2 regions of the Mycobacterium cookii genome follow, and region 1 is predicted to be linked to the other one. Evidence: predicted binding sites of a transcription regulator. Region 1 holds the regulator's gene; the other holds the start of a gene.

The links. Region 1 encodes LexA, which represses DNA repair genes until DNA is damaged. Its sites were predicted from a motif close to CGAACANNTGTTCG; they were not measured.
Region 2: cofD (2-phospho-L-lactate transferase) is a predicted target of LexA. The motif match lies at 1,319-1,332, and genes of this name have one in related genera.

What each region holds. Positions count from the first base shown of each region.
Region 1 is NZ_AP022569.1:240,017-252,096, reverse strand. It holds gene sthA (Si-specific NAD(P)(+) transhydrogenase) at 1-1,214, shown strand, start outside; gene G6N27_RS01190 (trypsin-like serine peptidase) at 1,211-1,987, opposite strand; gene G6N27_RS01185 (proteasome assembly chaperone family protein) at 2,185-3,147, shown strand; gene G6N27_RS01180 (alpha/beta fold hydrolase) at 3,186-4,208, shown strand; gene G6N27_RS01175 (PhzF family phenazine biosynthesis protein) at 4,244-4,930, shown strand; gene G6N27_RS01170 (peroxynitrite isomerase) at 5,013-5,498, opposite strand; gene nrdR (transcriptional regulator NrdR) at 5,546-6,010, opposite strand; gene G6N27_RS01160 (LysM peptidoglycan-binding domain-containing protein) at 6,111-6,593, opposite strand; gene lexA (transcriptional repressor LexA) at 6,827-7,525, shown strand; gene G6N27_RS01150 (LGFP repeat-containing protein) at 7,540-9,516, opposite strand; gene G6N27_RS01145 (hypothetical protein) at 9,772-10,044, shown strand; gene G6N27_RS01140 (acyl-CoA dehydrogenase family protein) at 9,987-11,147, opposite strand; gene G6N27_RS01135 (hypothetical protein) at 11,245-11,751, shown strand; gene G6N27_RS01130 (hypothetical protein) at 11,891-12,080, shown strand, end outside.
Region 2 is NZ_AP022569.1:4,755,638-4,767,717, reverse strand. It holds gene G6N27_RS22405 (DUF3499 domain-containing protein) at 1-259, opposite strand, end outside; gene G6N27_RS22400 (metallopeptidase family protein) at 409-831, shown strand; gene G6N27_RS22395 (WhiB family transcriptional regulator) at 888-1,250, opposite strand; gene cofD (2-phospho-L-lactate transferase) at 1,557-2,549, shown strand; gene G6N27_RS22385 (coenzyme F420-0:L-glutamate ligase) at 2,597-3,958, shown strand; gene G6N27_RS22380 (NUDIX hydrolase) at 3,955-4,497, shown strand; gene manB (mannose-1-phosphate guanylyltransferase) at 4,479-5,546, opposite strand; gene G6N27_RS22370 (glycosyltransferase family 2 protein) at 5,596-6,441, opposite strand; gene rfbD (dTDP-4-dehydrorhamnose reductase) at 6,476-7,351, opposite strand; gene G6N27_RS22360 (LCP family protein) at 7,421-8,899, shown strand; gene G6N27_RS22355 (TIGR03089 family protein) at 8,935-9,609, shown strand; gene G6N27_RS22350 (DUF1490 family protein) at 9,799-10,083, shown strand; gene ctpC (manganese-exporting P-type ATPase CtpC) at 10,128-12,080, shown strand, end outside.

The DNA of each region.
Region 1 (12,080 bases):
AGCGTGAGCTCTACGGCGCCAGCTACCGCGTGAAGGACAAAATCACCCCCGCCGACCTGCTGTCACGAACCCAGCACGTCATCGGCAAGCAGGCCGACGTGGTGCGCAACCAATTGATGCGCAACCGGATCGACCTGATCCCGGGCGAGGGGCGATTCAAGGACGAACACACGCTGCTCGTCGAGGACCGCACCCGCGGCGAACGCACCACGGTCAGCGGCGAGAACATCGTCATCGCGACCGGCACCAAACCCGCCCGCCCGCAGGGGGTGGAATTCGACGAGCAGCGGGTGCTGGACTCCGACGGGATCCTCGACCTCAAGACGATCCCGGCGTCGATGGTGGTGGTCGGTGCGGGCGTGATCGGCGTCGAGTACGCATCGATGTTCGCCGCACTGGGCAGCAAGGTGACCATCGTCGAGAAGCGGCAGGACATGCTGGACTTCTGCGATCCCGAGATCATCGAGGCGCTGCGCTTCCACTTACGCGATCTGGCGGTCACGTTCCGCTTCGGCGAAGAGGTGACCGGCGTGCAAGTCGGGTCGGCGGGCACCGTCACCAGCCTGGCCAGCGGCAAGAAGATCGCCGCCGAGACGGTGATGTACTCCGCGGGCCGGCAGGGTCAGACCGAGAACCTCGACCTGGAGAAAGCCGGTCTGGAGGCCGACGCACGCGGCCGCATCTTCGTCGACGAGGCGTTCCAGACCAAGGTCGACCACATCTATGCCGTCGGCGATGTGATCGGCTTCCCCGCCCTGGCGTCGACGTCGATGGATCAGGGCCGGGTCGCGGCCTGCCACGCGTTCGGTGAGCCGGTGCACGGGCTGACCGCGCTGCAGCCGATCGGCATCTACTCGATCCCGGAGATCTCCTACGTCGGCGCCACCGAGGTGGAGCTGACCAAGCAGTCCGTGCCCTACGAGGTCGGGGTGTCGCGCTACCGCGAGCTGGCCCGCGGCCAGATCGCCGGCGACTCCTACGGGATGCTCAAGCTGCTGGTCTCCACCGACGACCTCAAGCTGCTGGGCGTGCACATCTTCGGCAGCAACGCCACCGAGATGGTGCACATCGGCCAGGCCGTGATGGGCTGTGAGGGCACGGTCGAGTATCTGGTCGACGCGGTGTTCAACTACCCGACGTTCTCCGAGGCTTATAAAGTCGCCGCGCTGGACGTGATGAACAAGGTGCGCGCGCTCAGTCAGTTCGACAGCTAACACTCGTCGTCGTAGGTGCGCGGCGGCGCGTCAGCCGGTCCGCCCGCTTCAGCACGTGCGAGGAGCTGGTTGACGTGCTGGTCGAACGGCGACGAGTACGACAGGTTCTCCGCGCAGCCGCCGCCGTGCAAGCCGCCGATCACCCCGGTGACCGTCGAGCCGCTGATCCACGGTGCGCCGCTGGTTCCGTCGGCCAGGCCCGCGCATGGCAGCTCGGGGAAGCCGCCCGCGCTGACTTCGGTCGCGACCCGACATCCGACGGGCAAGCCGCCGACACCGGCGGGGTAGGCGATCACGCTGACCCGGGCGCCTCGCGCCGGCGCGCCACCCACCGACAGCGCTGAGCCGACCACCGCCTCGATCGATCCGCCGGCGGGACGGCCCACCCGCGCAATCGCGAAGTCGGCCAACGGATCTCGGTTGGCCACCCAGCGTGGATCCAGGTACACCGCGTCCACGGTCCACACCGCGTCGGGTGCGGCGGTACGGGCGAAACCGGGCACGAACGTCACCGAGCCACCGGCGCTCAGGCAGTGCGCGGCGGTCAGCACCAGATCGCCCGCCGCGGAATGCAGCACCGAGCCGGTGCAGGCATGCAGCTCGCTGCCGGACAGGAAGAGCGCACCCACCCGCGGATCCGGATCGACGGGCGCTGCGATGACGTGGTTGACGGTGTGGGCGACGTCGCGTCCGGTCTCAGGTGCCGATTGGGCCTGATGTCCGCAGCCGGCCGAGAGCATGGTCAGGGCCGCGGCTGCCGCCAGAATTCGCATCGTCAACGATCATGCCCGATCGAGTCGGGGCGGGCCGCGCGAAACGGGTACCCCGAGGAATGCGGCCAGGGCGGCCCGCGTTTTTGAGACTATTGGGCGCAGCGCGGAGCGGGGTCCGGTATCCGCTGCTCACCGATCTGAGGGACACTATCTGACACGGTGCGGCAGACCGCGCCGTGGCTGAGGAGGCAACATCAATGAGCCACGACCAGACGCCTGACATTCCCGACCAGAACGCCATGTACGAGCTCGAGTTCCCGGCGCCGCAGTTGTCGTCCTCCGATGGCCGCGGCCCCGTCCTGGTCCACGCCCTGGAAGGCTTTTCCGACGCCGGCCACGCGATCCGGCTGGCCTCCCACCACCTGAAAGACAGCCTGGACACCGAGTTGGTGGCCTCCTTTGCCATCGACGAATTACTCGACTACCGGTCGCGGCGGCCGCTGATGACGTTCAAGACCGACCACTTCACCCACTACGACGACCCGGAGCTGAGCCTGTACGCCTTGCATGACAGCGTCGGTACGCCGTTCCTGCTGCTGGCCGGAATGGAGCCGGACCTCAAGTGGGAGCGGTTCATCACCGCGGTGCGGTTGCTCGCCGAGCGGCTCGGTGTCCGGCAGACCATCGGCCTGGGCACCATCCCGATGGCGGTCCCGCACACTCGGCCGGTGACGATGACCGCCCACTCCAACAACCGCGAGCTGATCGCCGACTTCACGCCGTGGATCTCTGAGGTCCAGGTCCCCGGTAGCGCGTCGAACCTGCTGGAGTACCGGATGGCCCAGCACGGGCACGAGGTCGTCGGCTTCACCGTGCACGTCCCGCACTATCTGGCGCAGACCGACTACCCGGCCGCGGCGCAAGCACTCATCGAGCAGTTGGGCAAGACCGGCTCGCTGCAGCTGCCGCTGAACGCCCTTACCGAGGCGGCGGCCGAGATCAAGGTCAAGATCGACGAGCAGGTCGAGGCGAGCGCCGAAGTCGCTCAAGTGGTGGCCGCGCTGGAGCGCCAGTACGATGCCTTCATTGCCGCTCAGGAGAATCGGTCACTGCTGACGCGGGATGAAGATCTACCCAGCGGCGACGAACTCGGCGCTGAGTTCGAGCGTTTTCTTGCGCAGCAAGCGGAGAAGAAGTTCGACGACGACGATCCGACCTGAGCGTCCCGACCCGGCGCCTGACAGCGAAGTTGGCGGATATGAGCGAGCGGAAGCCCAATCTTCGCTCAGTGCGGGAAGTTTCGCCGTCCCTGCAATTCCGCACCATCCACGGGTACCGGCGCGCCTTTCGCATCGCCGGGTCCGGTCCGGTGATCTTGCTGATCCACGGGATCGGCGACAATTCGACGACCTGGACGGCTGTGCAATCCAAACTGGCGCAACGGTTCACCGTCATCGCCGTCGATCTGCTGGGCCATGGACAATCGGACAAACCACGCGCTGACTATTCAATCGCGGCCTACGCCAACGGAATGCGCGATCTACTTTCGGTGCTCGACATCGAACGCGCCACCGTGATCGGCCACTCGCTGGGCGGCGGCGTCGCAATGCAATTCGCCTACCAATTCCCGCAATTGGTCGAGCGTTTGGTTCTCGTCGGAGCCGGCGGGGTGACCAAGGACGTGAACGTCGCATTGCGACTGGCGTCGTTGCCGATGGGCAGCGAGGCGCTGGCATTGCTTCGACTGCCGTTGGTGCTGCCCGCGTTGCAGATCTTCGGGCGCGCCGCCGGGCTGGTGCTGGGCTCTACCGCGGTGGGCCGCGACTTGCCGGATGTGTTGCGGATCTTGGCCGATCTGCCCGAACCGATGGCCTCCTCCGCGTTCACCCGGACGCTGCGCGCTGTGGTGGACTGGCGTGGCCAGAGCGTGACGATGCTGGACCGATGTTATCTGACGCAGTCCGTTCCCGTGCAGATCATCTGGGGCGCAGAGGATGTCGTCGTCCCTGTCAGCCACGCCCGCATGGCACACGCGGCGATGCCGGGCTCCCGCTTGGAGATCTTCGAGAACTCCGGGCACTTCCCCTTTCACGACGACCCCGACAGGTTCATCGAGGTTGTCGAGCGCTTCATCGACACCACTGAGCCCTCCGAATACGATCAGCTTGCGCTACGGGAGCTGCTGCGTAACGGCGGTGGCTCGCAGACCATCTCGGGTCCGGTGGACACTCGCGTCGCCGTGCTGAGCGCGATGGGCGCAGACGAACGCAGCGCCACCTGACCGACACGTCGTGGTGACGTCGTACAGTCGATTTCATGAGCATCGACGTCACGGTGTTACGCGTTTTCACAGATTCGGCGGGCAACTTCGGCAACCCGCTCGGTGCGGTTGACGGCGCCACGGTCGAGGCGGATCAGCGACAGCGCCTGGCTACCCAATTGGGCTACAGCGAAACAGTTTTCATCGATATGCCGGCGCCGGGTTCGGCCAGCGCGCACGCCCGGATCTACACCCCGCTGACCGAGCTGCCATTCGCCGGGCACCCGACGGTCGGAGCGTCGTGGTGGCTGCGGGAACTCGGCACACCGATCCGCACCCTGCAGGTCCCGGCCGGCGTGGTGCAGGTGAGCTACGACAACGACCTCACGTCCATCAGCGCACGCTCAGAGTGGTCGCCGGAGTACGCGATCCACGACGTCGAGTCGCTCGAGGATCTCGCGGCCGCCGACCCGTCCGACTTCCCCGACGACGTGGCGCACTATCTGTGGGCGTGGATCGACGAGTCCGCGGGTGCGCTGAGATCGAGGATGTTCGCCGCGAATCTGGGTGTGCCTGAGGACGAAGCGACCGGATCTGCCGCGGTACGGATCACCGATTATCTCAGTCGCGACCTGTCCATCACCCAAGGAAAGGGCTCGGTCATCGAAACCACGTGGAGCCCGCAGGGGTGGGTTCAAGTGGCCGGTCGGGTCGTCAACGACGGCGTGCGACAGGTCGGCTAGCTCAAATCGCGTCGCGCTGAGCCACCCGGGTCAGCGGTGTACGCCGAGCTCCATCACCTCAGATCGTCAGGCGGTGAGCGAGTCAGTCTCTGCGATGCAAGACCGCCGAAATATGGTGTTGGGTCGGCTGGCCGACCGCGCCCATCTCCAGCGAGTAGGACAACGTGTCGCCGTCGAGCCGGAAGCGCCGGCCCAGCGCGGTCACGTCTTTGGCGGTCGGCGTCGTGCCGATCTGCGTGGCAGTCATCTCCAGTTCGACCGTCGCGCCCTCTGCCGTGTAGCTGCCCACCTCGATCTCGGTGATGCCGCTCGGATGGGCGAGTACGAGTTCGACCTGACCGGGTCGTGGGACACGTAGATAGCCGGTCTCGGCATGCAGCGATGCGCCGTCAGCTGCGTCCTTGGTTTTTTGGCCATAGACCAGAAACGGCTTGCCCACGTGGGAAAACACGACTTCTTCGAGGTACTCGAAGGGCTCGATCGTCGGATATTCACCGGTCCCGCGGCCCTGCCAGGCGCCGAGCAGCGGCGCCAGCGCGCGAAGATGTGGATGGAGCTCGAGCGGCATTTCGACAGCCTAAACCGACGCGTGCTACGCGCTGTGCGCGCCGGACGTCAGCCGGACGCGGGCACCTTGCGGTGGGCACGCAGCGCGGTGATCTCGCGCTCGAAATCGTCTGCGGATTCGAAGGATCGGTACACCGACGCGAATCGCAGATAAGCCACTTCGTCGAGTTCGCGCAGCGGGCCGAGTATCGCGAGCCCGACTTCGTTGCTGGGGATCTCCGGTGACCCGCCGGCGCGCACGGTGTCCTCCACCTGCTGGGCCAACAGGTTCAGCGCATCGTCGTCGACCTGGCGGCCCTGGCATGCTCGCCGCACGCCGCTAATCACCTTCTCGCGACTGAACGGTTCGGTCACCCCGCTGCGCTTGACCACGGCCAGCACCGCGGTTTCCACGGTGGTGAAACGCCGCCCGCACTCCGGGCACGACCTGCGACGTCGAATGGCCTGACCCTCATCGGTCTCACGGGAGTCGACGACTCGCGAATCCGGATTACGGCAGAACGGGCAGTGCATGGCCGCTCCTTCGCCGCGCAGACTTCGGGGTGTCCCAGATCCCCAAGAGCCTACCCGCGCACCAGGTCGCCGGCCTAGCACCGCTCGCACGGTGACGCCGTCAGCCGACCGGTGCGATGAGCGTCTGACCCGCGGCAACCGCCACCGAGTCGAGATCGTTCAGCTCACGGATGCGGGCGGCAACCTGACTGGTCGGGGCGTCCGGCGCGACACGGGCGGCCAAGTGCTGCAACGTCTCCCCTGGCTCGACCCGCACCACAGCGAGCCGATCGGGCATCTGGCGCGCCGCCTGCTCAGGTCCGGCGTGCAGCATGCCGCCGAAGTGCGCGACCAGACCGAGCCACACCGTGATCGCGGCCGCCACCAGGGATAATGCGACTGTGGTCGCCGGGGTGATCGGGCGCGGCCGGTGCGAGGCCGTCGACATCAGCACCCCGGTGCCACGATAGCGGGGCCGCGGGGCGACCGGCCGCGACGGCTGCGGTCCACGGGAACCGGGCCGCCCCTGGCGACCGGATGGACCCACCCAGGCGGGCCGAACGCGGGCCGGCGATGTGGGCGAGATCGTCTCGATGGGCATCATGTGCATTCCTCCAGTCGGCTCGTGGTCGATCACTTGTTCGAAGAGTAATCGATAATGTGTTCGAATACCGAACATGTGATCGAACTGTTGCACATGCCGGAGACGATACGAGGGAGCACCGACAACTTTCGTTTTGCCCTCTCCCGCTTTACAGCCGATCTGACCGAAACGCGGCCAGGAAACACGTCGAACAAGTGTTTGCTTCACCACAAAAAAGAGCTATATTCGTCCGTATGAGCGACAGCGATACCTCGGACGCCGCCTCTGACCGCCCCCTTGCAGCTGTGGATTCTGTGCTGACGCCACGGCAGCGGACCATCCTGGATGTCATCCGCGCCTCGGTGACCAGCCGCGGATACCCGCCCAGCATTCGGGAGATCGGCGATGCCGTCGGCCTGACGTCGACCTCCTCGGTGGCGCACCAACTGCGCACATTGGAGCGCAAGGGCTACCTCCGCCGTGACCCGAACCGCCCGCGCGCAGTGGATGTCCGCGCGTCCGACGACGGCTCGAGGCCTCCGGTGCTCACCGACGTCGCCGGATCAGACGCGTTGCCGGAGCCCGCCTTCGTCCCGGTGCTGGGACGTATTGCCGCCGGTGGACCGATCCTTGCCGAGGAAGCCGTCGAAGATGTCTTCCCGCTACCCCGCGAACTCGTCGGCGAAGGCGCGTTGTTCCTGCTCAAGGTGGTCGGTGAATCCATGGTCGACGCCGCGATCTGCGACGGTGACTGGGTGGTGGTACGTCAGCAGAACGTGGCCGACAACGGCGACATCGTGGCGGCGATGATCGACGGCGAGGCGACCGTGAAGACGTTCAAACGGACCGGCGGCCAGGTGTGGTTGATGCCCCACAACCCGGCTTTCGACCCCATTCCCGGTAACGACGCCGCCGTACTAGGCAAAGTCGTCACGGTCATCCGCAAGGTCTGACCCGCGCCGAACACCTACCCGGCCTTGTGAAACCCGTTGGCCTGCGCGATGTCCTCGCTGGCGAACCAGATTTCGGCCATCGTCTCCTCATACAGGACGCTGTCTGGCATGTAGTACAGGCCTGAGCTGGCGTTCGCCTTGACCGGATATCCCTCCGGCACCTGGTACGGGTCGTCCATCGGAAGATGAATTGCCAACTGTCCGGTCGGGATTCGCGCTGTCGGCACGGCCGTGGTGACCGCGGAATCGTCGTCGCTGCCGTCGGAAGCCGCATGCCGGCCGCCGCGGACCTCGCTCTGCGCCGGAAACCCGGTCGGGTCGGTGTCGACGTCATCGGGATCCTCGTCGAAGCTCTCGTCGAAGTGGTCGTCAACGTCCTCGTCGACCTCGGCGAAGTCAGAAAACTCCTCGGGACTCTCGACTTCTTCGTCGGGCGGCTCGTCGATCAGGTCGGTACGGTCCGGCGGCATCCACGCGCTGACCGGCTGGCTGGGTAGCCGCACGGTCCGCGGCCGCGGCGGCCGATGGTCGTCGTTCAGGCTCGAGGTAGCCAAATCCCGGTCGGCTTCCGGCGACCACTGCGCGACGGATTCGGTGGCGGGCTCGTCGCGAGAATCGGCGCCGCCCCGCTTGCCAACCCTCTTGGCAGCACGCCGCCGACGCCACGACCGCGCCGACGGCACGACCAGAGCGATCAGCAGCAGCGCCGCGATGCCCGCGAGCAGCCACCACCAATGCCACGCCGACGCGTGGACCCCGCCCTTGGACGCCGGGCCGGCCGCCGTCTTCTGGCCCGGTATCTGCAGGCCGGACAACGCCGACGCCAGGTTCGCCGGTTGGGTGGTGAAGGTGTTTGTCTTCGAGTTCCAGGTGATCTGGCCACCGGTGAATCTCTGCGTGATGTCGTCTTTGTCGACGCTCTGGTCCCCAATCGGCGCACCCAATTTGCCGGACGCACCGAGAAGCTTGTCCCATGCGGCGTTGATCGCCCCGCGGACGACGAACGCGCCGTGCTCGGGGGTCCAGAAGATCACTGGTTTGTCGTTGGCGGAGAACTCGCTGACCCGGCTGGACGGTTTGAGACCGCCGTCGGCCTCGTTCGCGATCGGGAAGCCGAGGTTGCCGGCTGGGCCGCCGGCCGCTTCGTACTTGGTCAGGATGTCGGTTTCGACGGCGTTCGCGCCGGTGGCAGGGCTGAAGAAGACCTTGCCGCCGTTGAAGTTCTGGGCCAACCCACCTGTGCCGACCGGTGATTGGTCGCCTTGTTTGGCGCCCAGCGGCCCGGCTGCACCACCCGCCGCACGCCAGGCCATGTTGATCTCAGCAGTCGGATCGACGGGCACCTGTAAGCCTGTGAGCTGGCCCGCCAAGTTCGGCGGCACGGTGGTGAATGCCTTCGTCAGCCGATTCCAGGAGATTTTGCCGGCGCTGAATGCCTGGGTTGCGAGTTGACCGTCGTAGGTTTCGTCGCCGATCGGCACACCAAGTGCGCCGCCCGAGCTACCCAGTTTGTCCCATGCCGCGTTGATCGCTCCGCGCACGACGAACGCGCCGTGGTCGGCTGTCCAGTAGATGAGGGGTTTGTCGCTGGCCGAAAAGGTGCTGACCCGACTGTCGGGCCCCGCCAGCCCACGTGCTTCGTTCATCGTGGGAAATCCCAGATCGCTGGCTGCGGGGCCGCCCAGTGACTCGTATTTGTCCAGGATGGCGCCCATCATCGACCTGGGCCCGGTGGCCGGCGTGAAGAACATCTTGCCGTGCACGAAGTCATGGGCGAAGCCTCCACCGGCGACGTACGTCTCGCCCTGCTTGGGGCCGAGATCCGATGTGTCGCCGCCGGCTTCCTTCCACGCCGCGGTGATCGCATCGTCGGCCTCGCCGAGCGGGGATGCCGTGGCGACGGGCGCCATCAGCGTTATGCAGGCCAGGCCCGCCGCCAATGCCACCAGACCACGCATGACGCGGCCCGACCGCAAGTGCTGCCCTGTCATCCACCCTCCTGGCGGCCGTCCAGTCCAAAGCCTGGGGCCAAGTTTCGACGGTCCGGCGGGCCGCCACAACTCCGTTGCGGCCGACCACACCTAGCAAGTCATACGGAGACACTACGGAAGCAGATACCCATTAACGTCGAAATGATCTCCACCGTCGCGCTGGTGTCGCATTATGCACGTGCGATTTTGCTCCACGACGCCCGGAAATCGGCGACGACGGCGTGCGTCAACGAGGCCCGGCGTAAAGGAGCGACCATGGGCGCCCCAGGACCGATCTGGTCCCGCTCTTGCTGTGATCGCGGGCTGTGGGCGCTCGGCTACCCGGTCAGCGTGTGCCGCATCAGCGACGGCATGCTTCGGCGCCGTGTTTCGACGACGTGTTCTCGTCAAGCTCTGCCACGCGAGTTGCGCGCCAACGGCATTCCCGTCATCGACAGCGCCTGCGGTCTGTCCACCGTGCGGGCCCGCGGCTATACGCCGAGGCTGCGACCGATGATCTCCTTCATGATCTCGGTGGTGCCGCCGTAGATCGTCTGCACGCGAGCATCGAGATACGCACGGGCAACGGGGTATTCGCGCATATAGCCATAGCCGCCGTGCAGCTGCAGGCAGCGGTCGATCAAGTGCACCTGCTTTTCGGTGGCGTACCACTTGGCCATTGCGGCCTGTTCCACGGTGAGCTTTTCCTCGAGGTGCAGGGCGATGAACTCATCCACCATGATCCGCACCACCGTGGCCTCGGTGGCCAGCTCGGCAAGCACGAATCGGCTGTTCTGGAAACTGCCGATCGGCTTCCCAAAAGCCTTGCGCTCCTTGGTGTATTGCAGCGTCTGCTCCAGCACCTCCTCCATGGCAGCGGCGGCCATGATCGCGATGGAGATGCGTTCCTGCGGCAAGTTCTGCATCAGGTAGATGAAACCCTTGCCCTCTTCGCCGAGCAGGTTCTCGGCGGGCACCTCGACGTCAGTGAATGACAGTTCAGCGGTGTCCTGCGCATCGAGGCCGATCTTGTCCAGGTGGCGTCCGCGCTCGAAGCCTTCCATCCCGCGTTCGACGGCCAACAGCGAAAAGCCTTGTGCGCCTTTGTCGGGATCCGTCTGAGCTACCACGATCACCAGATCGGAGTTGATCCCGTTGGTGATGAACGTCTTGGATCCATTGAGCACGTAGTGGTCGCCCTGTTTGACGGCGTGAGTCTTGATGCCTTGCAAGTCGCTGCCGGTGCCCGGTTCGGTCATCGCGATCGCGGTGATCAACTCACCGGTGCAGAACTTGGGTAGCCAGCGTTGCTTCTGCTCCTCGTTGGCAAGGCTGAGCAGATAGGGCGCGACGATGTCGTTGTGCAGGCCGAACCCGATGCCGCTGTAACGGCCGTAGGTCGTCTCCTCGGTGATGATCGTGTTGTAACGGAAGTCCGAATTGCCGCCGCCGCCGTACTCCTCGGGGATCGACATCCCCAGGAACCCCTGCTTCCCCGCCTCCAGCCAGACGCCGCGGTCGACGATCTTCGCCTTCTCCCACTCGTCGTGGTACGGCGCGACATGGCGTTCCAGGAACGACCGGTACGACTCGCGGAACAACTCGTGCTCAGGCTCGAACAGCGTGCGCTGGTACTTGACGGCGCTACCCATGGATTGACCTCCGGCGGGTTGGGAACTGTGAGGCCCAAGATATACCAACCGGATGGTTGGGCGGCTCGGGTATCGCATCCGCGCCTAGAGTCACCGGATGGACGCGACGATTCTGGTGCAGGAACTCGGACAGCTGCTCGAGTTCTCCTATACCGACATGCTGTGCTACGCCGGGCCCTATTCGCCGGCCGGCGTGGCCCTCGCGTTGAAGGTGATGCAACGGGCGTTCGCGGCGCTCACGCCCAACCATCCGCCACAGCGGCGATCGGTCGTCATTCGCACCGCCCTGGTCGAATCGGGAGCTCGCGACGGGTTCGAATCCGTCACCCGGGCGGTGACCGACGGTCGTTACACCGTCGATCCCGCCCTCGCCCGCCCCGACCGCGGACGGCTCTTGCAAAGCTTCGTCTTTCAGGTAGTGGTCAGCGGCCGGACGGCGACACTGCTGCTGCGCCCAGGATTCGTCACCGCCGAGTTCATCGATCTGGCCGGCAGAGCAGAGCGCTCTCAAGCCGAGGAGAGCGACTTCGATCAGATCAAAGCGCACCTGGCGCAACGACTGTTGGCAGCACCCGCCGAAGACGTCTGTGAACTCTTCGCATAGTCCGACGGATCGAACTAAGCGATATTCGAACGCAAATCCGACGCAATTTAGTGGCGAGGAAATTCAAGACTTTGTGAGTAATTCCCTGGACTCGCACAAACCTTAAGCGACAGCTTAAGTCCACCTGAGAAAGTTTCAGGTGTCCTATGTGGGGAAGGACGGGACCTCGGCGGCCTTGGGCCTCGGCAGCCTGAGCGGGCTTGGCCGTGACCTGCGCGCCATCCTGGGTAACCTGACCGGCGGTCTGCGGGAGAAGGCAGTCTGCTACGGCGAGAATGCGGAAGGCGCCAGAGCGGGAGGCTCCGGCGCCTCCCGTATTTCTGATATCA
Region 2 (12,080 bases), 800 kb from region 1:
CCTCGCGGACCGCTTCGGCCAACGCGATCAGATCGTCCTCGTCCGGGTTGGTGGCCAGCGGGCCGGAGTGCCGGACGAGTTCCCAGCCGCGGGGCGCGGTGATACGGCCCGCATGGCTGACACATAGGTCCCAGGAGTGCGGCTCGTGGGCGGTCGCAAGCGGACCGACTACCGCCGTCGAATCCGAGTACACGAAGGTCAGCGTCGCCACCGCGTAATGCGGACACCCGGGTCGGCAACAGCGACGCGGAACGTTCACGATCGAGAGGTTATCGCGCGAAATCGTCCAGGCGGCATCGGACACGCGCATTCCGTCGGCACGGTATGCCCAACCGTTACCATCGCCGCATGAGCCACTCGCGCGGCGGCCGCCCGATGGGCAGACGAGTCTCGCGACGCGGCCGCGACATGCGGGGCCCACTGCTGCCGCCGACGGTGCCCGGATGGCGCAGCCGTTCCGAACGTTTCGACATGGCTGTGCTCGAGGCTTATGAGCCCATCGAGCGTCGGTGGCAGGAGCGCCTCTCCGGGCTCGATGTGGCGGTCGATGAGATCCCCCGGATCTCGGCGAAGGATCCCGATAGCGTGCAGTGGCCGCCGGAGGTGGTCGCGGACGGGCCGATTGCGTTGGCCAGGTTGATCGGCGCCGGCGTCGATGTTCGCGGAAGCGCGACGCGCGCACGAGTTGTGTTGTTCCGCAAGCCGATCGAGCGGCGCGCGAAGGACACGGTTGAATTGGCTGAGTTGCTGCATGAAATTTTGGTGGCTCAGGTGGCCACCTATCTGGACGTCGAACCTTCGGTCATCGACCCGACGCTCGACGACGAATAGTCATTGATCGCAGACGCGATCGCGGCGGGTCGCCCGCCGGCGTCCGGGCGGTCGGGTCAGATGATTCCGCGCTTGAGGCGACGGCGTTCCCGTTCGGAAAGCCCGCCCCAGATGCCGAACCGCTCGTCGTGGGCCAAGGCGTACTCGAGGCATTCACTCCGCACCTCGCAGCCAAGGCAGATCTTCTTGGCCTCGCGGGTGGAGCCGCCCTTCTCGGGGAAGAACGCCTCGGGATCGGTCTGAGCACACAACGCCCGGTCCTGCCAACTGTCGGCCTCAACCTCTGTGGCCTCGAATTCGTCGACGACCGCATCGGGGACCAAACTCAAATGGGGCCTTGAGGTTTCCCCCATTGTCGGCCATCCGAGAGTGGTGTGCGGGGTGCCTCCTACTAGGCCCCGAAGGTGCTCATAGGACATGCTCCGCCTCCTCACTTTGTTTTGTTGATCGGGAATCACCACTGTTTTGATGTTCGGCCATCTCGATTCGAACAGATGATCGAATCTCGGTCTGCGACACCGAATCCGGTTGGCTTACCGAAATGACACTGCTGTGATTACACACGGGTAAGGAGCGCTTTGCAAGCGATTCGGGAGATTTCCATATCATCTCGTGACCGTTTCTTTGCGCCTCTGATGCCGTTGTGCCCGCGGCGTGTCGGTCACACCCGTCACAGCGGTCGCTGGGCACGTCGGCGGTCGGGCTCGCGCGTACTGTCGTGCGGTGTGAAGGTCACGGTTCTGGTCGGCGGGGTTGGCGGCGCCCGCTTCCTGCTCGGCGTCCAACAGCTGCTCGGTCTGGGCCAATTCGCTTCCGCGTCAGCGCCGGCGGGCGATCACGAGCTGACCGCGATCGTCAACATCGGCGACGACGCCTGGATGCACGGCGTGCGCATCTGCCCCGACTTGGACACCTGCATGTACACCTTAGGTGGAGGTGTAGACCCGGAGCGGGGCTGGGGTCACCGGGACGAAACCTGGCACGCCAAAGAGGAACTCGCCGCCTACGGCGTGCAACCCGACTGGTTCCAACTGGGCGACCGCGACCTGGCCACCCACCTGGTGCGCAGTCAGATGCTGCGGGCCGGCTATCCGCTGTCCGAGGTGACCGCGGCGTTGTGCGACCGCTGGCAGCCGGGCGCGCGACTGCTGCCCGTCAGCGATGACCGCTGCGAAACGCACGTCGTCATCACCGATCCCGCCGACGACAGTCAGCGCGCGATCCACTTCCAGGAATGGTGGGTGCGCTATCGCGCGCAGCTACCGACGCACAGCTTCGCCTTCGTCGGCGCCGAAAAGGCCAAAGCGACAGCGGAAGTCACCGATGCCGTCGCATACGCCGACGTCGTCCTGGTCGCGCCGTCGAACCCGGTGGTGAGCGTCGGCGCGATCCTGGCCGTACCCGGTATCCGCGCGGCGCTGCGATCCACTGACGCTCCCGTCGTCGGCTACTCCCCGATCATCGGCGGAAAGCCGTTGCGCGGGATGGCCGATGCGTGTCTGGACGTGATCGGCGTGGAGTCGACCGCCGACGCGGTGGGGCGGTACTACGGCGCGCGGGCAGGCACCGGCATCCTGGACTGCTGGCTGGTTCATGAAGGCGATCACGCCGACATCGACGGCGTCGCGGTGCGTTCCGTGCCGTTGCTGATGACCGCCCCGAAGGCCACCGCCGAGATGGTGAGCGCGGGCCTGGAGCTTGCGGGCGTGGCGGTATGACCGCCGGCGACGATGCAGAGCGCAGCGATGAGGAGGAGCGGCGCAATATGCCACGCGCCGAGGAGCACGGCACCGCGTCGCCGATCGAGATCCTGCCGGTCACCGGACTTCCCGAATTCCGCCCCGGCGACGACCTCGGCGCTGCGCTGGCCACCGCGGCCCCCTGGCTGCGTGACGGCGACGTGCTCGTGGTCACCAGCAAGGTGCTGTCCAAATGCGAAGGCCGCCTGGTGCCAGCACCGGAAGACCCCGACGAGCGGGATGCGTTGCGGCGCAAGCTTGTCGACGCCGAGGCCGTCCGCACGCTGGCCCGCAAAGGTCGCACGCTGATCACCGAGAACAAGCTGGGCATCGTGCAGGCCGCATCCGGAGTGGACGGATCCAACATCGGCACCGACGAATTGGCGCTGCTGCCAGTCGATCCCGACGCCAGCGCGGCGGCGTTGCGGGCCGCGCTACGCAGGAGCCTCGGTGTCACCGTCGGCGTCGTCATCACCGACACGATGGGCCGCGCGTGGCGCAACGGCCAGACCGACGCCGCCGTCGGCGCGGCTGGGCTCGAGGTGCTGCACGGCTACGCGGGCGCGGTCGACCGACACGGCAACGAACTGGTGGTCACCGAGGTCGCCGTTGCCGACGAAATCGCCGCGGCGGCCGATCTGGTCAAGGGCAAACTGACCGCGATACCGGTGGCCGTGGTCCGTGGGCTGCCCGCCGGCGTGGTGTCCGACACCGACGCCACCGCACGTCAACTCGTGCGCCCCGGCATCGACGACCTGTTCTGGCTGGGCACCGCCGAGGCCCTGGAGTTGGGCCGCCGGCAGGCCCAGTTGCTGCGCCGCTCGGTGCGGCAGTTCGGCGACGAACCGGTGCCGCCCGAACTCGTCGAGCAGGCCGTCGCCGAGGCGCTCACCGCGCCCGCACCACACCACACCCGACCGGTGCGGTTCGTCTGGCTGCAGAACCCCGCGACGCGAACCCGCCTGCTCGAGCGGATGCGCGACAAGTGGCGCTCGGACTTGTCCGGTGACGGCCGACCGGCCGACTCGGTCGAACGCCGCGTGGCGCGCGGCCAGATCCTCTACGACGCGCCGGAAGTCGTCATTCCGTTCATGGTTCCCGACGGTGCGCACAGCTATCCCGACGCCGCGCGCACCGACGCCGAGCACACCATGTTCACCGTCGCGGTCGGTGCCGCCGTGCAGGCCCTGCTGGTGGCATTGGCGGTACGCGGTGTCGGCAGCTGTTGGATCGGCTCGACGATCTTTGCCGCCGACCTGGTCCGCTCGGAACTCGACTTGCCCCAGGACTGGGAACCGTTGGGCGCCATCGCCATTGGTTATCCGGAGCAGCCCGTCACCGAGCCACGTGATCCGGTGCCGGTCAGCGATCTGTTGGTACGCAAGTGAGCGTGCACTCCACCGCGATCGAGTTGCTGACCGACTGGCAGGCACCGGACCGGTGGCAGGATTCGCTGCGACACGCGGTGCTGGCATTCTTGGATGCCCGCGACGACGCCTGCCGTCGCGAATGCGTACCGGGACACATCACCGCATCGGCGATCGTGCTCGACCACACCGGCAGCCAGGTGCTGCTGACGCTGCATCCGCGGCTGGGTCGCTGGGTGCAATTGGGTGGGCACTGCGAGGATTCCGACGTCGACATCCTGGCGGCGGCGCTACGGGAGGCCACCGAGGAGTCCGGCGTCGACGGCCTGCGGATCGCGCCCACCCTGGCCGCGGTCCACGTGCACGCGCTGACCTGCTCGCTGGGCGTGCCGACCCGTCATCTCGACTTGCAGTTCGTGGCGCAGGCGCCGGCCGGGGCGCAGATACAGCTCAGCGATGAGTCGGTGGACCTGCGATGGTGGCCGATCGACGCGTTGCCGGCCGGCTCCGACGACGCGCTGGCCTACCTCGTCGGCCGCGCTCACACGTCGCTGGAGTAACGGATCCCGTGGTCGGGAATGCGGACGCCAGGCCAGACCCGCGCACCGCGCAATAGCTCGCAGCGGGCCCCGATGTCGGCGCCGTCGCCGATCACGCCGTCCCGGATCAGCGCCCGCGGACCGATCCGCGCGCCGAATCCGATGATCGACCGCTCGATGACGCTGCCGGCCTCGATCCGCACGCCGTCGAAGATGACCGCGCCGTCCAACCGGGCGCCGGGGCCGATCTCGGCGCCGCGTCCGACGACAGTGCCTCCGATGATCACCGCGCCGGGCGACACCGCCGCACCGTCGTGCACCAACTGCTCGCCGCGATGACCGCCCAGCGCCGGTGAGGGTGCGATGCCGCGCACGAGGTCGGCCGACCCGCGCACGAAGTCCTCCGGTGTGCCCATGTCGCGCCAGTAACTGGTGTCGACATAGCCGCACACCTTGACGCCCTCGGACAACAGCGCCGGAAACACCTCACGCTCGACCGACACTTCGCGGCCCCGCGGGATGCGATCGATGATCTCGCGGGTGAACACATAGCAGCCGGCGTTGATCTGGTCGGTCGGCGGATCTTGAGTCTTCTCCAAAAATGCTGTCACACGACCGTTTTCGGTCGGCACGCAACCGAACGCCCGCGGGTCGCCGACCCGCACCAGGTGCATGGTGACGTCCGCCTGCTGCTCGTGGTGGTACGCCAGCAGCTGGCCGAGATCGCATCCGGACAGCACGTCACCGTTGAACACCAGCACGGTGTCATGACGCAGATGGTCTGCGACGTTGGCGATTCCGCCACCGGTGCCCAACGGATCCTCTTCGGTCACGTACTCGATCTGCAGGCCCAGTTTCGACCCGTCGCCGAATTCGGCTTCGAAAACCTTTGGCTTGTATGACGTACCCAGAACCACGTGCTCGATTCCGGCGGCGGCGATCCGCGACAGCAGATGGGTGAGGAAGGGCAGTCCGGCGGTGGGCAGCATCGGCTTCGGCGCCGACAACGTCAACGGCCGGAGCCGAGTTCCCTTGCCGCCGACCAGGACGACTGCATCCGCTTCTGTCATTGGAGCCACTCCTCCTCATCGCTCCGCTCTGCATCGTCGTCGGCTCGAGTCATTGGAGCCGCTCCTTGTCTTTTCGCGTCATCAGCCGCACCCGCGCCGCCAGGCCGGCCCGGAAGGCCCAGCGCAGCGGCGCGCGCCACGGTCCGGGATGCCGGTCGGCGAGATAGGTGTAGGTGCTCTTGTGGTGTGCCGCCAAGTTGTGCGCCGACGCCCGCGCGGTGGCGTGCCCCTTGTGGTGCAGCACTTCGGCGGACGGCACATAGACATTGAGCCAGCCCGCCTTGCCCAGGCGATCACCCAGGTCGACGTCTTCCATGTACATGAAGTAGCGCTCGTCGAAACCGCCGATCTGCTCGAATGCCGCGCGGCGCACCAGCAGACACGATCCGGACAGCCAGCCGACCGGTCGCTCGCTGGGGTCCAGCCGCTCCTGGCGGTAGGTCGTCGACCACGGGTTGCCTTTCCAGAACGGTCCGACTACCGCGTGCAGGCCGCCGCGGACCAGGCTCGGGAGATGGCGCGCCGACGGGTACACCGACCCGTCCGGGTCGTGGATCAGCGGACCGAGGGCACCCGCCCGCGGCCACCGGGCCGCGGCGTCCAGCAGCGCGTCGATGCTGCCGGGGCCCCACTGCACGTCGGGGTTGGCCACGATGATCCACTCGTCGGCGTCCCCCACCTGTTCGATCGCGCGGTTCACCGCGCTGCCGTAACCGAGGTTGGATCCGGTGGAGAACAGTCGCACGTCCGGGTAGCGCTGGACCGCGGCCTCGGGTGCGCCGTCGGTGGAGCCGTTGTCGGCCATGAGCACGCTGACAGGCCGCGCGGTCGCATGCGACAGCGATGCCAGGAACCGGTCCAAATGCTTGCCCGGTGAATAGGTCACCGTGACCACCGGCAGGACGTCACTCACGGGTCGAGACTAGCGGTCAGGGACGCGAAGCCGCCTCGAGAGCACGAGCCAGCGCGTCCTGCCACGGCGGCAGCGGCGTCAACCCGGCCTGGGCCGACTCCCGACTGGACAGCGCCGAATACGCCGGCCTGGCAGCCGGCCTCGGGTTGTGGTCGCTGCTCACCGGCCGTATCCGCTCGGGGTCGGCGCCGACGCCCTCGAAAACCGCACGGGTTTGCCCGAAGCGGGAGACCTCGCCGCCGTTGGCCGCGTGCGCGATGCCGGTCGGCGGGTGCACGCGGCCATCGACCACCTCAAGCAAGGCGCCGACCAGGTCACCGACATAGGTTGGCGAGCCGATCTGGTCATCGACCATGTCGATCGCCTGGTCGCCCGCGGCCACCCTGCGCATGGCTGCGACGAAGTCCTTGCCGTCTCCGCCGGTGTAGACCCAGGCGGTGCGGACCACGACGGCCTGCGGCAAGGCAGCCAGGACCGCCTGTTCGCCGGACAGCTTGGTCTGCCCGTAGACGCTCAGCGGCCGGGTCTCATCTGACGGTTCGTAAGGGTGCGGCGCGGCGCCGCCGAAGTCGCCGTCGAAGACATAGTCGGTGGAGATGTGGACCATCCGCGCGCCGGCCCGCGCGCAGGCCTGCGCGATGTACTGCGGACCGGCCGCATTGACCGCGTGCGCTCTGGCCTGATCGCTCTCCGCGCCATCGACGTTGGTGTAGGCCGCACAGTTGACCACGACGTCGCCGCTGTGCACGACCTGCTCCGCCAGCGCCGGGTCGGTGATGTCCCACTGCGACGACGTCAGCGCCAGCACATCGCGACCTTGTCGAGTCGCCTCGGCCGCCAGGAAGCTGCCGACCTGTCCGCCGGCGCCGGTGATCACGAGTCTCTGAGCCACGGGTAACGAGTCTGGCACGCCGACGCGGCGCTACCAATGATCGCACTGTGACGAAAGTAGTCTGTTGTGATGCCTGAGCAACGCGTGGCGCGTGTGATTGCGACTGTGGCGGCCGCGGCGGTCGTTCTGGTCACCGGGGTGGCGTGGAGCAAGGTCCGCTCTTTCGAGGACGGGATCTACCACGTCTTCGCACCCTCGCTGGGTCATGGCGGAGACGACGGCGCGATCGACATTCTGCTGGTGGGCATGGACAGCCGCACCGACGCGCACGGCAACCCGCTGAGCCAGGAGGAGTTGGCGTCGCTGCGAGCGGGCGACGAGGTGGCCAGCAACACCGACACGATCATCCTGGTGCGCATCCCGGACAACGGGAAGTCCGCGACCGCCATCTCGATTCCGCGCGACACCTATGTGACGGCACCCGGTCTGGGCAAGACCAAGATCAACGGCGTATACGGCCAGACCAAGGAAGAGAAGCGGGTCAGTCTCGTCGAGTCGGGCGTCGCCGCGGCGGAGGCCGAAACGCAAGGGACCGAGGCCGGCCGCGAGGCGCTGATCAAGACGGTCGCCGACCTGACCGGCGTCACCGTCGACCACTACGCCGAAATCGGGTTGCTGGGCTTCTCCCTGATCACCGACGCCCTCGGCGGCGTCAACGTGTGCCTCAAAGAGCCTGTCTTCGAACCGATGTCGGGGGCCGACTTCCCGGCCGGACCGCAGAAGCTCAACGGCCCGCAGGCACTGAGTTTCGTCCGGCAGCGGCACGAACTCCCCCGCGGCGACCTGGACCGGGTGGTGCGACAGCAGGTGGTGATGTCCTCGCTGGCCCATCAGGTGATCTCGGGCAAGACGCTGTCCAGCCCGAAGACGATGAACCGCCTGCAGCAAGCCATTCAGCGCTCGGTGGTGCTGTCTTCCGGTTGGGACATCATGGATTTCGTGAACCAGCTACAGAAGCTGGCCGGTGGCCGGGTCGCGTTCGCCACCATCCCGGTTCTCGACGAGTCCGGCTGGAGCGACGACGGTATGCACAGCGTGGTGCGAGTCGACCCGCATCAGGTGCAGGACTGGGTCAGCGGGCTACTGCAGGATCAGGCGAAGGGCAAGACCGACGAGCTGACCTACAGCCCCGAAAAGACCAGCGCCAGTGTCGTCAACGACACCGACATCAACGGGCTGGCCGCATCGGTGTCGCAAGTGTTGAGCTCGAAAGGGTTCGGCACCGGCGCGGTCGGCAACAATGACGCCGCGCATGTCACCAGCAGCCAGGTACAGGCCGCCAAGGCCGACGACCTGGGCGCGCAGGCGGTCGCCAAAGAACTCGGCGGGCTTCCCGTCGTCGCCAATAAGTCGATACCGCCGGGCTCGGTCCGGGTCGTGCTCAGCAACGACTACACCGGCCCGGGCGCGGGCCTCGGCGACGGCCGGGCCACGATGGCGGCAGCAGCAAGTGGGGGGTCGAACTCCGGCGGATCGGCGCACTCTGACGCGCCCCCGCCGTCGCCGATCCTGACCGCGGGCTCCGACCACCCGGAGTGCGTCAACTGAACGTGACAACTCTCAGCGCAGCGATTCTGGATCCGATGCTGCGCGCCGACCCGGTCGGGCCGCGCATCACCTACTACGACGACGCCACCGGCGAACGCATCGAACTGTCCGCGGTCACGCTGGCCAATTGGGCGGCCAAAACCGGGAACCTGTTGCGCGACGAGTTGGGCGCCGGACCGGTCAGCCGGGTGGCGGTGCTGCTGCCGGCCCATTGGCAGACTGCGGCGGTGTTGTTCGGCGTGTGGTGGATCGGCGCCGAGGTGGTGCTCGACGGCTCGGCGGCCGACGTGGCGTTGTGTACGGCCGAGCGCCTCGAGGAGGCGGACGCCACCGGCGCCGGCGAGGTGGCGGTGCTGTCGCTGGACGTATTCGGCCGGCCGGCGCCCGACCTGCCGATCGGCGTCACCGACTACGCGACCGCGGTGCGGGTGCACGGCGACCAGATCGTCGGCGAAGCTCATCCCGGGCCGGCGTTGTCCGGCCGATCGGTCGACGAGGTGCTCGCGGCCTGCCAAAATGCTTCTGCGTCGGAGGGTTTGACGGCCGACGACCGGGTGCTCTCGACCGCCTCGTGGGATACGGCCGACGACGTGATCGCCGGCCTGCTGAGCGTGCTCGCGGTTGGCGGATCGCTGGTTCAGGTCGCACATCCCGATCCGGATGCGTTGCAACGCCGGATCGAGACCGAAAAGGTCACCCGCACCATCTAGCCACTCCCGCCACAGCAGCCCCCAGCCCGTAGCGGCGGCCCGGCCAGCCGGGCATCCGCCGCTGAGCGCCCGGCTGGCCGGGGGAACGAGGCCGTGCGCCCCGCCGCCCAATTCATATTGATATCGCTATATGTGGATGTTATCGTCGTCGAAAGTCGATGCTGGGCCGTGACGGGAGGACGTTTCGCGATGGTGGTGCAGGGATTCTTGGGTAAGGCAGCCGGGACGGTGGTCACCGGCGTTGTCGGCGTGAGCGCCTATGAGCTGCTACGCAAGGCCCTGGCCAAAGCTCCTCTGCACGACGCCGCCGTCACTGCGACCGAGTGGGGCCTGCGCGGGACCCGGCGGGCCGAGGAAGCAGCGGAATCCGCCCGGCTGAAGGTGGCCGACGTCGTCGCCGAAGCCCGTGAGCGTATCGGCGAGGAGGCACAGCCTCCGGCCATCGGCGAGCACGAGCACGACCACGAGCACTGAGCGCAGTGCCTGACTTGGAGGTCATCTCCGACGCGGCCGGGCGCATGCGGGTGCGGGTGCCATGGGTGCGCGCGAACTCCCGACGGGCGGTCGCGGTCGAAGAAGCGGTGGACAAGCAGCACGGAGTCCGTGCGGTGCACGCCTATCCGCACACCGGTTCGGTCGTGGTGTGGTATTCGCCGAAGCGTTGCGATCGGACCGAAGTGCTGGCGGCGGTCGCGTCCGCCGAACACGTTGCCGCCGACCTGATTCCGGCTCGCACCCCGCGATCGTCAGACATCCGCAACACCGAGGTGCTGCGGATGGTGATCGGCGGCACGGCGCTGGCGCTGCTCGGGATTCGCCGCTACGGATTCAGCCGGCCGCCGCTGCTGGGCCCGTCCGGTCAGCTGGTCGCCACCGGCGCAACGGTATTCATGGGCTACCCGTTCCTGCGCGGCGCGCTGCGCTCGCTGCGGTCCGGGCGCGCGGGCACCGACGCGCTGGTCACCGCGGCGACCGTCGCCAGCCTGGTGTTACGCGAGAACGTGGTCGCGCTCACCGTGCTGTGGCTGCTGAATATCGGTGAGTACCTTCAGGATCTGACGCTGCGCCGGACCCGGCGGGCGATCTCCGATCTGCTGCGGGGCACGGCCGACACGGCGTGGATCCTGCTGAGCGACGGTAACGAGGTACAGGTCCCGGTCGACAGCGTGCAGATCGGCGACGACGTCGTGATTCACGACCATGTCGCGATACCGGTCGACGGTGACGTGGTCGACGGCGAGGCGATTGTCGACCAGTCCGCGATCACCGGCGAGACCCTACCCGCGAGCATCGTCGCGGGCGCAAGAGTGCACGCCGGTTCGGTGGTGCTGCGCGGCCGTCTGGTGGTGCGCGCTCGCGCGGTCGGCAACGAGACCACGATCGGCCGGATCATCTCCCGCGTCGAAGAGGCGCACCACGATCGGGCGCCCATCCAGACCGTCGGCGAGAACTTCTCCCGCCGCTTCGTGCCGATCTCGTTCATCGTCTCCGCGGTCACCCTGGCCCTCACCGGAGACGTCCGGCGCGCCATGACCATGCTGCTGATCGCCTGCCCGTGCGCGGTGGGCTTGTCGACTCCGACCGCGATCAGCGCGGCGATCGGCAACGGCGCGCGCCGTGGCATCCTGATCAAGGGCGGGTCGCACCTCGAACAGGCCGGCCGAGTGGACGCGATCGTCTTCGACAAGACCGGAACGCTCACGGTGGGCCGCCCGGTGGTGACGAACATCATTGCGCTACACGATGATTGGCAGCCCGAGCAGGTGCTCGCCTATGCGGCGAGCTCAGAGCTGCACTCCCGGCACCCGCTGGCCGAAGCGGTGATCCGGTCGACCGAGGAGCGTCGCATCACGATTCCGCCGCACGAGGAGTGCGAGGTACTGGTCGGCCTGGGCATGCGGACCTGGGCGGACGGGCGGACGTTGCTGCTGGGCAGCCCGTCGCTGCTGCGCTCAGAAAAGGTCAAGGTTTCGAAGAAGGCGGCCAACTGGGTCGACAAGTTGCGCCGGCAAGCCGAAACGCCGCTGCTGCTCGCCGTCGACGGCATGCTCGTCGGGCTGATCAGCCTGCGCGACGAAATTCGCACCGAAGCGCCAGACGTGCTGAAGAGGTTGCGCTCCAACGGAATTCGCCGCATCGTCATGCTGACCGGCGACCACCCCGATATCGCGCAAGTCGTTGCCGGCGAACTCGGTATCGACGAGTGGCGCGCCGAGGTACTACCCGAGGACAAGCTCGCAGCGGTCCGCAACCTGCAAGACGAGGGCTACATCGTCGGGATGGTCGGTGACGGCATCAACGACGCCCCCGCGTTGGCTGCGGCCAACATCGGCATCGCGATGGGCCTGGCCGGCACCGACGTCGCGGTCGAGACCGCCGATGTCGCACTGGCCAACGACGACCTTCGTCGCCTGCTCGATGTCGGCGACCTGGGCGCCCGCGCCGTCGACGTGATCCGGCAGAACTACGGC